4 regions of the Nocardioides dokdonensis FR1436 genome follow, and region 2 is predicted to be linked to each of the others. Evidence: predicted binding sites of a transcription regulator. Region 2 holds the regulator's gene; each other region holds the start of a gene.
What was found. Region 2 encodes LexA, which represses DNA repair genes until DNA is damaged. Its sites were predicted from a motif close to TCGAACANNTGTTCGA; they were not measured.
Positions count from the first base shown of each region.

Region 1: I601_RS13410 (DUF6504 family protein) is a predicted target of LexA. The motif match lies at 1,898-1,913, and genes of this name have one in related genera.
Region 3: I601_RS13835 (HNH endonuclease signature motif containing protein) is a predicted target of LexA. The motif match lies at 1,517-1,532, and genes of this name have one in related genera.
Region 4: I601_RS10550 (HNH endonuclease signature motif containing protein) is a predicted target of LexA. The motif match lies at 1,390-1,405, and genes of this name have one in related genera.

Region 1 covers NZ_CP015079.1:2,824,884-2,828,086, reverse strand. Annotated here, with positions in the region: gene I601_RS13420 (endonuclease) at 1-943, opposite strand, end outside; gene I601_RS13415 (SAV_6107 family HEPN domain-containing protein) at 958-1,416, opposite strand; gene I601_RS13410 (DUF6504 family protein) at 1,428-1,796, opposite strand; gene I601_RS13405 (hypothetical protein) at 1,980-2,486, opposite strand; gene I601_RS13400 (YbaK/EbsC family protein) at 2,537-3,016, shown strand; gene I601_RS13395 (phytoene desaturase family protein) at 3,026-3,203, shown strand, end outside.
Region 2 covers NZ_CP015079.1:1,995,857-1,999,059, reverse strand. Annotated here, with positions in the region: gene I601_RS09420 (hypothetical protein) at 235-651, shown strand; gene I601_RS09415 (LysM peptidoglycan-binding domain-containing protein) at 825-1,181, opposite strand; gene lexA (transcriptional repressor LexA) at 1,515-2,249, shown strand; gene I601_RS09405 (alkaline phosphatase D family protein) at 2,372-3,203, shown strand, end outside.
Region 3 covers NZ_CP015079.1:2,921,616-2,924,818, reverse strand. Annotated here, with positions in the region: gene I601_RS13840 (hypothetical protein) at 1-1, opposite strand, end outside; gene I601_RS13835 (HNH endonuclease signature motif containing protein) at 192-1,454, opposite strand; gene I601_RS13830 (signal peptidase I) at 1,670-2,341, opposite strand; gene I601_RS13825 (hypothetical protein) at 2,490-3,116, opposite strand.
Region 4 covers NZ_CP015079.1:2,222,669-2,225,871, reverse strand. Annotated here, with positions in the region: gene I601_RS10550 (HNH endonuclease signature motif containing protein) at 15-1,376, opposite strand; gene I601_RS10545 (sulfatase family protein) at 1,502-3,067, shown strand; gene I601_RS10540 (thioesterase family protein) at 3,090-3,203, opposite strand, start outside.

The DNA.
Region 1 (3,203 bases), 830 kb from region 2:
CCTCCGCCTCGCCCTGCGGACCGCCCCCGTCGTCGAAGTCGAGGCTGGAACGGTCACCGTTGACGCTGACGTCGGCGGGGCGGACGTGGTGCAGGTCGGTGCCCGGTCCGGCGCTGGTGCCGAAGCCGCCGCGGCTCTGCGGCCACACGTGCTCGCGGTTCCACTGATCGGGGTCGCCGCCATGGGCGTCGCCCGGCACGCTGTCGCCGGTGTAGAGCTCGATGACCCGGCCCGGAGCGTCCGGGTCGGCGTCGGTGTCGCGCAGCGCCTCCCACAGCTCGTCGTAGTGCAGCCGCTCGACGTCGGTGGAGATGATCTCGTGCAGCGCCTGCGCGAGGTCGGCGCCGGTGCGACCCTCCGCGTCGGCGTAGTACTGCTGCACCTCGGCCGGCAGGCCTCCCCCGGCGGGGGCCGTCGGGCCGGTCGGGTCCGTCGGGACCGTCGGGACAGCCTGTCCGTCGACCGAGGCGATCGCCGAGACCTGCTTGAGCCCCGGACCCGAGAAGTACGTCGACCGGGTGCCGCGCAGCACCACCTCCCGACCGAGCAGGTCCGGGTGCGAGCGCAGCCCCCAGGTGCTGCGGAGCTCGTCGGGGACCTGCACCAGCAGCATCCGGGCGGGGTCGCGCTCGTCGGGCCGGTCGGCCAACGCCAGGGCCAGGTCGTCGGGGAACCCGTCGAAGGCCACCTCGCCGGGGGCCGTGGGCTGACCCACCACGTGCCCGCGCACGCTCAGCGCCGCCCCGTCGCCGAGCGCCAGGGCCTCGGCCACCGTGGTCGCCTCCGCGAGCTGCTCGGCACCCAGCAGGGACGTCCGCTCGCTCGTGCCGACCTCACCCCCGCCGCCACAGGCGAGCAGGGCCGAGAGCAGGGCGACGAGGAGCAGGACGGCACCAGGGGTCCGCGCACGACGGGCCCCGGGGCTCGAGGAGGAGAGCAGCACGGGGCCAGCCTGCCTCACCCCGCTCGGGTGATGCGCTCCAGGACCGGAGGGTGCGGCACCAGCCCGAGGCACTGCTCGACCACGGCCAGGAACCGGTCGGCGTCGCGCACGAGGTCGTCGGCCTCCCGCTCCGAGACCGCCCGCGAGGAGCCCGCCTCGGCCGCGGCCCGCTTGGCGGCGCCCGCGGAGAAGAACGTGGCCCACTCGACCAGCTCGGGAGCCACCTCGGCCAGCAGCACCCAGGCGTTCTTCTGGGGGCGCCGACGCGCCGCGACCGGGCGGGCGCGCGCCGAGAGCAGTGCCGCGGCCGAGCGCAGCGCCGAGACGTGGGCGCAGGCGTAGCGCGCCGGCACCTCCGGCGTGGCCATCGCCTCGCTCAGCGACTCCGCCGCACGGGCGAGGTAGGAGTGGGTCGTCGCGGGCAGGGCGTAGGGGTGCGGAGCCTCGGACGTCCGCGCAGCCATCGTGGTCATGGTCCTCCCCCTCAGTCCGCGCAGCCGACGAGCTGCCAGCGCCGGGCGTCGACGTCGAGCGCGAGGTCGAAGACACCGCCGGCGTCCTCGAGACCGCGCACCGCCGCCCCCCGACCGGCCTCCACCCGCCACACCGCACGCTCGGCGAGCAGGTCCTCCAGCGGACGCGGTCGGGCCGGCTGGTCGCCGGTGGGCTCGTCGGAGCCGATCACCGCACGCACTCCGGCGTGGCGCCACCACTCCCCGGTCTCCACCCAGTGCTCGAGCACCGAGCGCACCTTCCACAGCCGGCCCCGCCACAGGAACTGCTCGGGGACCTCGGTCTCGGTGCCGGCCAGCAGGCCGCACCGGACCTCGACCGGCTCGTCGTACCGTCTCATCAGCTCCACCACTGCCACCTCTCCGGCGCTGTGGGCGCCAGGACCGCCGGGTCGCTCCCCGGCGGGGACGGGGTCGAGGTCGCCCCCGTCGGAGAGCGAGTTCGAACCTGTGTTCGAACTTGTTCCCAAGGTACACGCGCCCACCGACAAGCCGTCAAGGAAGCGCGGGAGCCCCCGGGGCCCTCAGGCGGTGGCGGAGATCCGCTCGTGGGTGCGGCGCAGGTAGGCGTTGGTGTCCGGATGGAACATCGTCGCCAGGATCGCGACGTCGACGACGAGCGAGAGGTAGCTCAGCACCACGAAGACCTGCGGGGGCCCGACCCGGATGCCGCTGAGAGTGGCGACCGCGGTCATCACCACCAGCACGGCCAGGCACACGCGGGCCCAGTGGTGCCCGTTGCTGAAGAAGACCATCAGCACGCCGATGAGCAGCACCATCACCACGAAGAGCACCGCGGCGACCGGGAAGAACTGCGGCACCGCGATCGGCTGCTCCTCGATGAGGTAGTCGAGTCCCTGGCGCTCCAGGATCTCGGCGGCCGAGCGGTGGCCACGGGCCCACTCGAGGACCAGGTCGTCGCGCAGCACCGCGGTCAGCGTCACGGTCACCGCGCCCAGTGCCAGCAGCAGCAGGTGCAGCCGCAGGCACAGCCTCAGCGCGCGGGGCGGGTCCAGCCGGTCGTCGTCCATGACGGCCCTCTCTCGTGCGTGGTCTCGAGGCGAACTCTAGGGTCGCAGCCATGAGCACCGAGCACCCGGGCATCGTCCGCTTCCGAGCCGAGCTGGTCAGCAGAGGAGGGCGCGGCGAGATCGTGGTCCTCCCCGACGCCGTGCACACCGCCGCGCTCGCGGCCGAGGCGCTGGGCTGCGAGGTGGGCGCGATCGCCAACAGCCTGCTCTTCGACGCCGCCGGGTCGCCGGTGCTGGTGCTGACCTCGGGCGCGCACCGCGTCGACGTGCGCGCGCTCGCCGAGCGCATCGGCGTCGAGCGCCTCGACCGGGCGAAGCCGGAGTTCGTGCGCGAGCACACCGGCCAGGTCATCGGGGGCGTCTCGCCCCTCGCGCACCCGAGACCGGTGCCGACGTACCTCGACGCGTGGCTGGCCCGGCACGAGGTCGTGTGGGCCGCCGCCGGGCACCCGGCGGCGGTCTTCTCCACCACCTTCGAGGAGCTGCTCGCCCTGACCGGCGCGAGCGTGGTGGACGTCGAGACCCCCTAGGGTGTGCGCGTGGCGCGGGTCGTGGTGGTCGGAGGTGGGTACGCCGGTCTCGCCACGGCCGGCCGCCTGGCCAAGACCGGGCACGACGTCACCCTCCTCGAGCGCTCCGAGGCCCTCGGCGGCGCCCTGGGCTCGGTGAGCGCCGAGGGCTACACCTGGGACGCCGGACCCAGCACCACCCTGCTGC
Region 2 (3,203 bases):
CCACCTGTGCACCTTCCACATCGGTTCTGTGAACTAGATGTGGATAACTACACCGGTGTAACTACTAGATGTAGTGGAACCGTACGCCTGCGGACCCGAGGTGCGCAACCCGGTCCGCAGAATTGGTGTGATCTGGATCTCGCTCCCCGCATCGGTGCAGGTCAGCGCCACGCAGGCAGCCCCAGTTCCTCGCCCCGGTCCCCGCGACCAGGGGGCATCGGCCACAATGGGCACGTGGACGGGGAGGTCGTGGACAGGGTGGTCGTGGAGCCGAGCGGGCACTCTCCAGCACCCCCCGCTCCGGGCAAGCGGGCCGGGGCTCGGCGGGCCGCGAAGCCGAAGCGCTCCATGGACCCCCGGATGCTCGGGCTCGCCCTCGGGGTCACCGTGGCGGTGGTGGCCTGGGGCTACCTCGTGTACGCCGCGATCGACTTCGGCGCCGAGGCCCGCAGTGGCGAGTCGGCCGCATGGTTCTTCCTGGCGCTGGCCTCGCTGGGCGCCGTGGCCTGCCTCTTCGTGGGACTGATGCTGGTCGTGCGGCTGCTGCGCGCACTGGGCATCACCCAGGCGCCTGCGCCACGCTCCCCCGACGCCACAGACTCCCCCGAACCGGCCACCGCGCAGCCCGCTGGACGCCGCGCGGCCCGCTGAGGCCGCACCGTGCCGCACTCATCGGGGCCGAGCTCCACCGGAGACAGCGCGAGGGGCGGGCCCACCTGGGCCCGCCCCTCGCTTCCCCTGGTTTCGCCGGCCGGGGTCGAGGCGACCGGCGAAAATCGTGGGCGGCCGCAGCCGCCAGTGCCCCGCAGGGCCGTCGAGCAGCCTCAGCTGGTCGGGACCCGCAGCCGCTGACCGGTGACCACCAGGCCACCGTCGAGGGCGTTGAGCGTCTGGATGTGCTGGATCATCTCGCGCACGTCGTCACCCTGGGCCCGCTCCGTGGCGATGGCCCACAGGGTGTCGCCGGTGCCGACGGTGATCACCTCGGTCGGCGGGGGCGTGCCCTTCTCGCTGGTGGCCATCGAGCCGCCGGCCAGGAGGACGCCGGCCAGGACCACCAGCACCAGCGCGAGGCCCAGGACGACCAGGCGACCGCGACGGGTCAACCGGACCGGGCCGGGCGTCGTACGCGTCTGGACGGGGTGCTGGGTCTGCATGGGGAACTGGGCGATGGTGCTCATGGTGACCTCCTGGGGAAGGGGGTGGTCGTTGTCGTGATCGGTCGAGGTGATGTCTACAGACGGCCACCGACAGTCCCGGTCGAGAAGCTCCTCGACCAGGTGTTCGATCGAACACATGAGCGAGACTAGATCAGGTGTTCGAGGGAATGCAAGAGGGTGCGCGAACAATTGTTCGAGGCCTGTCGACGGGGGTTACCAGCCACACCCACCGGGCCGCGGTCCGACACGCCGTTCGAACAGATGTTTGAAGTTGCCCGCCCTGCGGCGCTACCGTGTCCTCACGACCATCCGAGCGGACACCCCGGCTCGGGCCTCGCGCACGAAAGGCACACGATGGCGACCAAGGACGGCGTCCCCCGCAAGCGGAAGGTCGCGGAGCTGCCCGACGGGCCCCCCGACGCGACCGGCCTCACCCCACGCCAGGTCAAGGTGCTCGGCTGCATCAAGGAGGCCATCGAGACCCGCGGCTACCCGCCGAGCATGCGCGAGATCGGCCAGGCCGTCGGCCTGACCAGTACCTCGAGCGTCTCCCACCAGCTGAAGGTGCTCGAGGAGAAGGGCTTCCTCAAGCGCGACGCGCACCGGCCCCGCGCGCTCGAGGTCTTCCTGCCCGAGCTGATGGCGCGTCGCCGCGCGATCTCCTCGGCCGACGACAGCTCGGTCGACGAGACCGACGTCGGCAACACCATGCCGGCCGCCACCTACGTCCCGGTCGTGGGTCGCATCGCCGCCGGTGGTCCGATCCTGGCCGAGGAGCGCGTCGAGGACGTCTTCCCGCTGCCCAAGCAGCTCGTGGGCGACGGCACCCTCTTCCTGCTCGAGGTCTCCGGCGACTCGATGATCGACGCCGCCATCTGCGACGGCGACTACGTGGTGATCCGCCAGGAGCAGACCGCAAGCAACGGCCAGATCGTGGCCGCCCTGATCGGCGACGAGGCCACCGTCAAGACCTTCCAGCGCAAGGACGGCAAGGTCTGGCTGCTGCCGCACAACGACGCCTACGAGCCCATCGACGGCACCCACGCCTCGATCCTCGGCGTCGTCACCGCGGTGCTGCGCAGCCTCTAGGGACAGCCTCTGGGGGCAGCCCCTGAGCCCCGCACCTGTCGCACCGTCGAACCGACGGTGAACACTCGGCGTCCGAACCCCCGTCCGCGTCACGCGGACGGGGGTTCGTCGTTGGATGAGGCGTGACCCCACCGCAGATCCCCTCCCCTGCCGCTCCCTCCCCCACCGGGCCCGTCCGCGACGCCGAGCGCGACCGCCTGGCCGCCCTGGGGCGGCGTACGGTCCTCGCCGTCGGGGCCGGCAGCGCCGCCGTGGCCGCCGGCAGCGGCGCACTCACCGCGCCCGCTGCCCGCGCGGCCAGCGCCCGGCACGACGTCTTCGCGCACGGCGTCGCCTCCGGCGACCCGCTGCCGCACGCGGTGCTGATCTGGACCCGGGTCACCCCCACCCGGGCCGCACAGCCCGGCTCCGGGAAGGGCCCGCGGCTGGGGGTGCGCTGGGAGGTCGCCACCGACCGCCGCTTCCGCCGTGTCGTGCGCCGCGGCCGCTTCGCGACCAGCGCCGCGCGCGACCACACCGTCAAGCTCGACGTCACCGGCCTCCAACCGGAGACGACCTACTACTACCGCTTCGTCGCCCGCGGGCAGCGCAGCCCGGTCGGCACCACCCGCACCGCCCCCGCCAAGCGCGCCACCCCCGCCAACCTGCGCCTGGGCGTGGTCTCCTGCGCCAACCTGCAGGCCGGCTGGTTCAGCGCCTACCGCCACCTCGCGGCGCGCCGCGACCTGCACGCGGTGCTGCACCTGGGCGACTACTTCTACGAGTACGGCCCCGGCGAGTACGGGATGGGTCGCGACAACGTCGACGTGCGCCCGCACGACCCGCCGCACGAGGTCGTCACGCTCAGCGACTACCGGCGCCGGCACGCGCAGTACAAGACCGACCCGGACCTGCAGGCGCTGCACGCGGCGCACGCCTGGATCGTGACCTGGGACGATCACGAGGTCACCAACG
Region 3 (3,203 bases), 930 kb from region 2:
TGAGGGAGGGTCCTTGTCTGGAGCCGGCCTCGGTGGGCCGGTCGGGCTGATGAGTAGAACTCTGCTCCCCCCAACGCAAGCCACCACCAGGCAAAGACCCCACATTCCCTCAAGGAACACGCAAGACCCCACAGCCACCCGCAAGGAAGCCCGAGCGGCGTCGAGACCCGGGAGAAACCGGCAGCCCTGTTCTACGTTCGTCTGTGGAACCGGACCTGGTTGTCGGCGCCGATGTCGGCCTCGTACTCCGGGTCGTGGATGCGGCGGTGGTGGAAGGGGCACAGCAACCGCCCGCGGGCCAGGTCGGTGCGCCCGCCGCGGGACCAGGGGTCGTCGTGGTGGGCGTGGCACCTCGCCGGCGGCGCGTCGCAGCCCTGCGCGGTGCAGCCCCGGTCACGCACCGCCAGCGCAATGCGTTGGGCGGTGGTGAAGAGCCGTCTGGCCCGGCCGACGTCGAGGGGCCGGCTCGTCCCGCCCAGCACCACCGGGAGGATGCCGGCCTCGCACGCCAGCCGGCGTGCGGTGGCGGCGGAGACCCGGGCGCCGGTGTCCAGGGTCGCGGCCGCGAGGCCACCTGCTAGCGAGGCGGCGGTCATGGTAACCACCACGGTGGCGTTCACACCACCGGCTCGGGGCAGGGTCGTGGGGTCGAGCCGCTCGATCAGCTCCACGAACGCCGCACCGAGGCGCTGCGCGGTAGGGCGACGGACGGGCATTGCCGTCTCGTCCTGACCGTCCTGGCCGGTGCGGTTCGCGATCTGGTGCTTGGGTGCGGCGAACGCCAGCAGCGCCCGCTCCAGCATCTGCCCCACCAGCGCCGGCACGGTGAAGGAGCCCTTGCAGCGGCCCTGGTCGTCCTCACGGATCCGGAACGCCACCGCCCTCTCCGCCTCACGGTCCTGGCGGGCCAGCTGCTCGGCCTCCCACGCCTCAGCCACCTCGGATGCGACGACCTCGAGGATCCGCCGGCCCAGGATCCTCAACGCCTTGGCGTCGTGGACCTCCGCGTAGGCGACCAGCGCCTTCGCGGCCTGCTCCAACACGCCCGGCTCGAGGTCGTCGGGCAACGCATCCAGCGCGTTGACGATCACCGACGCCTGCTCCGCGACCAGGTCGCCACGACCCAGCGCCTCCCGCACCACGCCGTACCGGATCAGACCGGTGGCCAGGCGGACCTCGCGGAACGACTCCCGCTTCGTCGACCGGGTCGCGTACGCGTGCCACACCGCCAACGACGGCGAGGCGTTGCGCTCCTGGACCGCCACGGCCTCCGCCTGGACCAGCGCCCGCGAGCGGAGCTCGACCAACCTCGCCTCGGCCCGCGCGATCTGCACCAGCACCTCAGCGGCGTCGGCCTGGCCCATCGACCAGGCCGGGGTCTCCGCCACCTCGTCGAGCGCGGCGTGCACCCGCGCGACAGCGTCGCCGATGGGGTGCAGTGCCGTCGTGGCCATGGGACCATTCTCCCAAGGCGCTAGGTAAAACGCCAGTTCAAACGGCGTTTTCCACAGGCAGATCGAAAACTTTTTCGAGCATACACAGAGTGACTGCTCGAGGGTGCAGAAGTGACCGGTCGACGGTGCGAAAGTGACCGCTCGTCGACGAACGGCACCGCCCGAGGTCTCTGGTGGACCTCGGACGGTGCCGGGCTCGGGTGGTGCTGGGCGGATCAGGCCTCGTCGGTCTCCGCGTCGTCCTCGTCGCGGGCCCAGATGCGGGACAGGCCGAGGAGGAGGACGGTGCCCAGGGCGCCGTACAGGACGAGGTCGTTGACGACCGGGGTGCGCAGGGCGCGGATGGCGGTGCCGACCTTGGGGATCACGGCCTGGACCTCCCACACGGTGTCGCCGTCCAGGGTCGCGGTCCAGGGGTCGACACCGTCGTTGTTGTCGCCCTTGGTGCGCACCGCGATGGAGCCGTCCTTGCCACGCTCGACCTCGACCACGCGGTGGGTCTCGACGCGCTGGTCCTCGATCGGGATGTGGTAGGTGATCACGTCACCGACGACCACGTCCTCGGCGGGGCGCGGGGCTGTCACCACGACGTCGCCGACCATGATCCCGGGCTCCATCGAGCCGGTCAGCATGGTCGCGGTGCGGTAGCCCAGCACGTGCGGGCCGACCGCGAAGAACAAGAAGAACGCCAGCGCCGCGATGACCAGCAGCGAGGTGACGACCCGGACCAGGCCACGCAGCACCCGCAGCACCCGGCGGCGCGGACGCCGACCTTCGGGTGCCGGGGCCGGGGCGGTCACGGGAGCAGGAGCGGGCACGAAGACCCGCGGAGCAGCAGCGGTGGCGCGGTGGCGACCGACGACCAGGGGAACGGCGGGGCTGCTCATGATCGGGCTCCTTCGGCTGGTGGCTGCTGCGGGTGAGGTGCGGGGGCGGTGCTGGGGTGAGGGATGAGGTGGTGCCGTGCGGCCGCCGCTCCCTCCACGGCGGCCACACGATGCCCGGGTCCGGGTGTCCCCCCGGACCCGGACTGGATCAGCGAGCCTCGCCGACGCGCTGCGTGGCGTCGAACTTGAAGTTCACGGTGTCGGACTTCAGCTGGAACTCGTTGTCAGCCGCCTGCGGCAGCGCCAGGGTCAGACGCAGGTTCGAGACCCCGGTGGAACCGTTGAGGGTCTTGGTGACCTCGGTCAGGTCGGTGTTCGCACCGATCACCGCACGCGAGGCCAGGATCGAGGTGGTGGCGCCCGAGCAGGTCATCTCCTTGGTGGTCGCGGACTTGACCCACGCCACCGAGCACTGGTCGATGCTCAGCTGCAGCCCGTTGGTGACGTTGGTGGTCAGGATCGAGGGCACCCCCGCCGACGACGTCGTGGTCAGCTTCACCGAACCGAAGCCCTCGGTCTGCTCGGCCCGCACCAGCTGCACCGCACGCTGCACGGTGTCACCGGGGACCAGCTTCACCGCCGGGACGTCCAGGCCCTGCGTGCCCTGGTTGCTCATCGTGATCTTCGTCTGACCCGAGTCGACAGCCTCAGCGGCGTCGGTGGTGGAGGTGAACGAACCGAACGTACCCAGACCGGCCACCGCAGTGGCACCGGCAACCAGGGCCACCGAAGCAGCGATACGAACAGAGGACTTGCGAGCGGAGGTGTTCGACATGAGGGAGGGTCCTTGTCTGGAGCCGGCCTCGGTGGGCCGGTCGGGCTGATGAGTAGAACTCTGCTCCTCCCAACGCAAGCCACCACC
Region 4 (3,203 bases), 230 kb from region 2:
CTGAGCCGCGCCGCTCAGGCGACGGGGGTGCGGACGAGCTCGAGCTCCCGATGGCGACGCAGCCGGAGCACGACGGCCTGGGTGAAGTCGCGCATCGACGCGTACGCCGGTGGGTCGCCGGGTGGGAGGTCGGGTGCTCTGGATCGGGTCTGGTGGCCGGTGGGGGTGGTGATCTCGACCTGGTGGCGCCCGTCGGGGCTGGTGGTGGGTTGTGAGGTCCAGCCGGGGGCTTCCTTGGCGTGGTTGCAGGCCTCGCAGAGGCCTTGGCCGTTGTGGCCGCTGGTGGGGCCGGCGGTGGTGTGGGGCCGGACGTGGTCGTGGTGGCGGATCGGTGCGTCGCACCAGGGGGTGCGGCACGACTGGTCGCGCAGCTCGATGAACAGAGCGAGGCCGGCCGGGAAGGTGCGGGACCTGGAGTCCATGGCGGTCAGGGCGCCGGTGGTGCTGGTGTAGAGCCGCCTCAGCGTCGCGTGCGCCTCCGCGAGGGCGTCGGCGACGAGGTTGCGGGCGAACCCGGCGGGGACGGGGCCGTAGCCGGTGATCCAGGCGGGTTCGTGGCCGCCGGCGAGCAGGGTGGCATCGGAGATGGTCAGGTTCACCGCGACCGGGCCCGTGGGCGGGGTGGACGTCTGCGCCGGCTCGGCGGGGGTGAGCAGGGTGGCGACGAGGGTGTCGGCCATGACCTGGCCACGGGTGCGTTCGTCGCCGGTGGCGCGGGCGTGGTCGGCGGCGTTCTTGAGGACCGCATAGACCGCGACGCCGTGCTTGACCGGCAGCAGGGCGCTGACCCAGGTCATCGTGTCGGGTGCCGGGCGGATGGAGACGTACCGGTCGGCCTCGGCCTTGCGGGAGCGGGCGAGGTGGGCGTGCGGGTCGAGCCGGTAGGCCCGGGTGCGGGCCTCGTTGATGAGCCGCTTGTCGCCCCACCCTTGCGTGGTCGAGGGCTCGGTCATCAGCTCGGCGTCGATCTGGCGGCGGTGCTCCAACGACAGGCAGGCGGTCTCGCGGACCAGCAGGGTCGCGCGCCACTCGCTGCACCAGCCGGCCCGCATCGCGGCCAGCGTGTGCGGCATCTCCCGGGTCAGGATCTTCGCCAGCCCCAGGTGCCGCGCACCGCGCACCGGTGACTCACGGCGAGCATGGGCCACCTGGGAGGCGACCCCGACCCCGTGGCGGTCCGCCGGCAGACCGGCCGCTGCGTGGCGGCGGCGTACGACCACGTCCAGGCGCGCCGTCGCCTCGACCTGCCGAGCCGAGGCCTGCGCCTTCAGCTCCTCCAGGGCCCGGATCTCCTCCACCAGCTCGACCTCGCTCAGCCGTGCCACGTCCGCCTCGCCGACACTGCGGCCGGAGGTGGTGGTGAGAACGGCTGCCATGACCTGATTTTACTCGAACTGGAGTTCGAGAGCAATGGGCAGGCCGAGGTTGTGGAAGAAGAATCGTGACTCGTGGCAACCGAATCCGGATCCGCTGCGTCTACCAAGACATGGGGTTCTCGGACATGCCCAGGCGGCTGCGCGTCCTCACGGGCGTGCTGCTCCTCGTCGGCGCCCTGGTGCTGGCGCTGCTCGTGAGCACCTGGCCCGCGCAGACCGACGACGGACGGCGCCCGCAGCGTCCGGGGCGCGCGGAGCGGACCGAGGCTCCCGGACGCCCGCAACGGACGGAGGCGCCGCCGGCGCCGGCCCGCCCGCAGGCGCGACCCAACATCGTGCTGATCACCACCGACGACCAGACCGACACCGAGATGCGGTTCATGCCGCGCACGCGGCGGCTGCTGGGGCGCGCGGGCATCGAGTTCACCGACGCGATCAACCCGCACCCGCTGTGCTGCCCGGCGCGTGCGGAGATCCTCACCGGCGAGTACGCGCACAACAACGGGGTGCGCCACAACGACGGCCCCTACGGCGGGTGGCCGGCGTTCGTGGCCGGCAACGAGAAGGAGAACCTCGGGCCGTGGCTGCGCCGCGCCGGCTACCGCACGGCGTTCGTGGGCAAGAACCTCAACGAGTACACCTTCGAGGAGCCCCGCCCGCGTGGCTGGGACTTCTACTCCCCCACCGGCGCCCGCACCTACTCCTACTACGGCACCACCTTCTACAACGACGGCGAGCCGCGCGGCTTCGGCGAGAAGTACGTCGCCGACATCGTGCGCGACGAGTCGGTGCGCCTGATCAAGGAGTACGCGCCGCGGCGCGCGCCGTTCTTCCTCTGGGCCTCCCACGTCGGTCCGCACGCGGCGTACGTCGACGGGTGGGGCCCGCCGGTGCCCGCGCGTCGGCACGCCGAGATGTTCTCGGACCTGCGCCTGAGCACCCGCGACAAGGCCTCCTTCAACGAGGACGACATGTCCGACAAGCCGGCCGCGATCAGCGGACGCGACCGGCTGTCGTTGCCCGCCCTGACCCGCCAGGTCCGCGACCGGGCGCGCTCCCTGCAGGCCATCGACCAGGCCAACGCACGGACGGTCCGGGCACTGCGCCGCAGCGGCGAGCTCGACAACACGCTCATCGTCTTCGTCAGCGACAACGGCTTCCTGCTCGGCGAGCACCGGCTCTTCGGCAAGAACTACCCCTACGAGGAGGCGCTGCAGGTGCCGCTGCTGCTGCGCGGGCCCGGGATCGAGCCGGGCAGCACCAGCACGGCCACCGCCAGCATGGTCGACCTCGCGCCGACCTTCCTCGACCTCGCCGGGGTGCTCGGCAAGGTCCGCCGCGCCGGGCACACCGACGGCATCACCCTGCAGCCCGGCTGGGCGGAGGGCGCTCCGGTCAACGACACCTCGCTCATCCAGGCCGGCACCAGCGACCCCGAGGCGCTCGCCGCCTTCGGGTGGGAGTGGCGCGGGGTACGCACCGGCCGCTGGACCTACGCCCGCTGGTGGGACGGGTCCGAGGAGCTCTACGACCGCCGCGAGGACCGCTTCCAGATCGACAACGTCGCCGACCGGGCGGCGTACGCGCCGGTGCTGGGCGAGCTGCGCCGCCGCTACCGGTCGCTGGAGGACTGCTCAGGCGTGAGCCAGTGCGAGCAGCAGGACTTCGGGACGGTGCCGCAGCCGCGTTGAGCCCTGGTGGCCGAGGCTCCGCTCAGGAGGCGCGCGGCGCCAGCGCCAGCTGGCGCGACTGGGCGACCAGGCGCCCGGTGGAGTCCCAGACCTCGCAGTCCTCCTCGAACATCCCGCCCGCGAGGTTGCGGGTGTG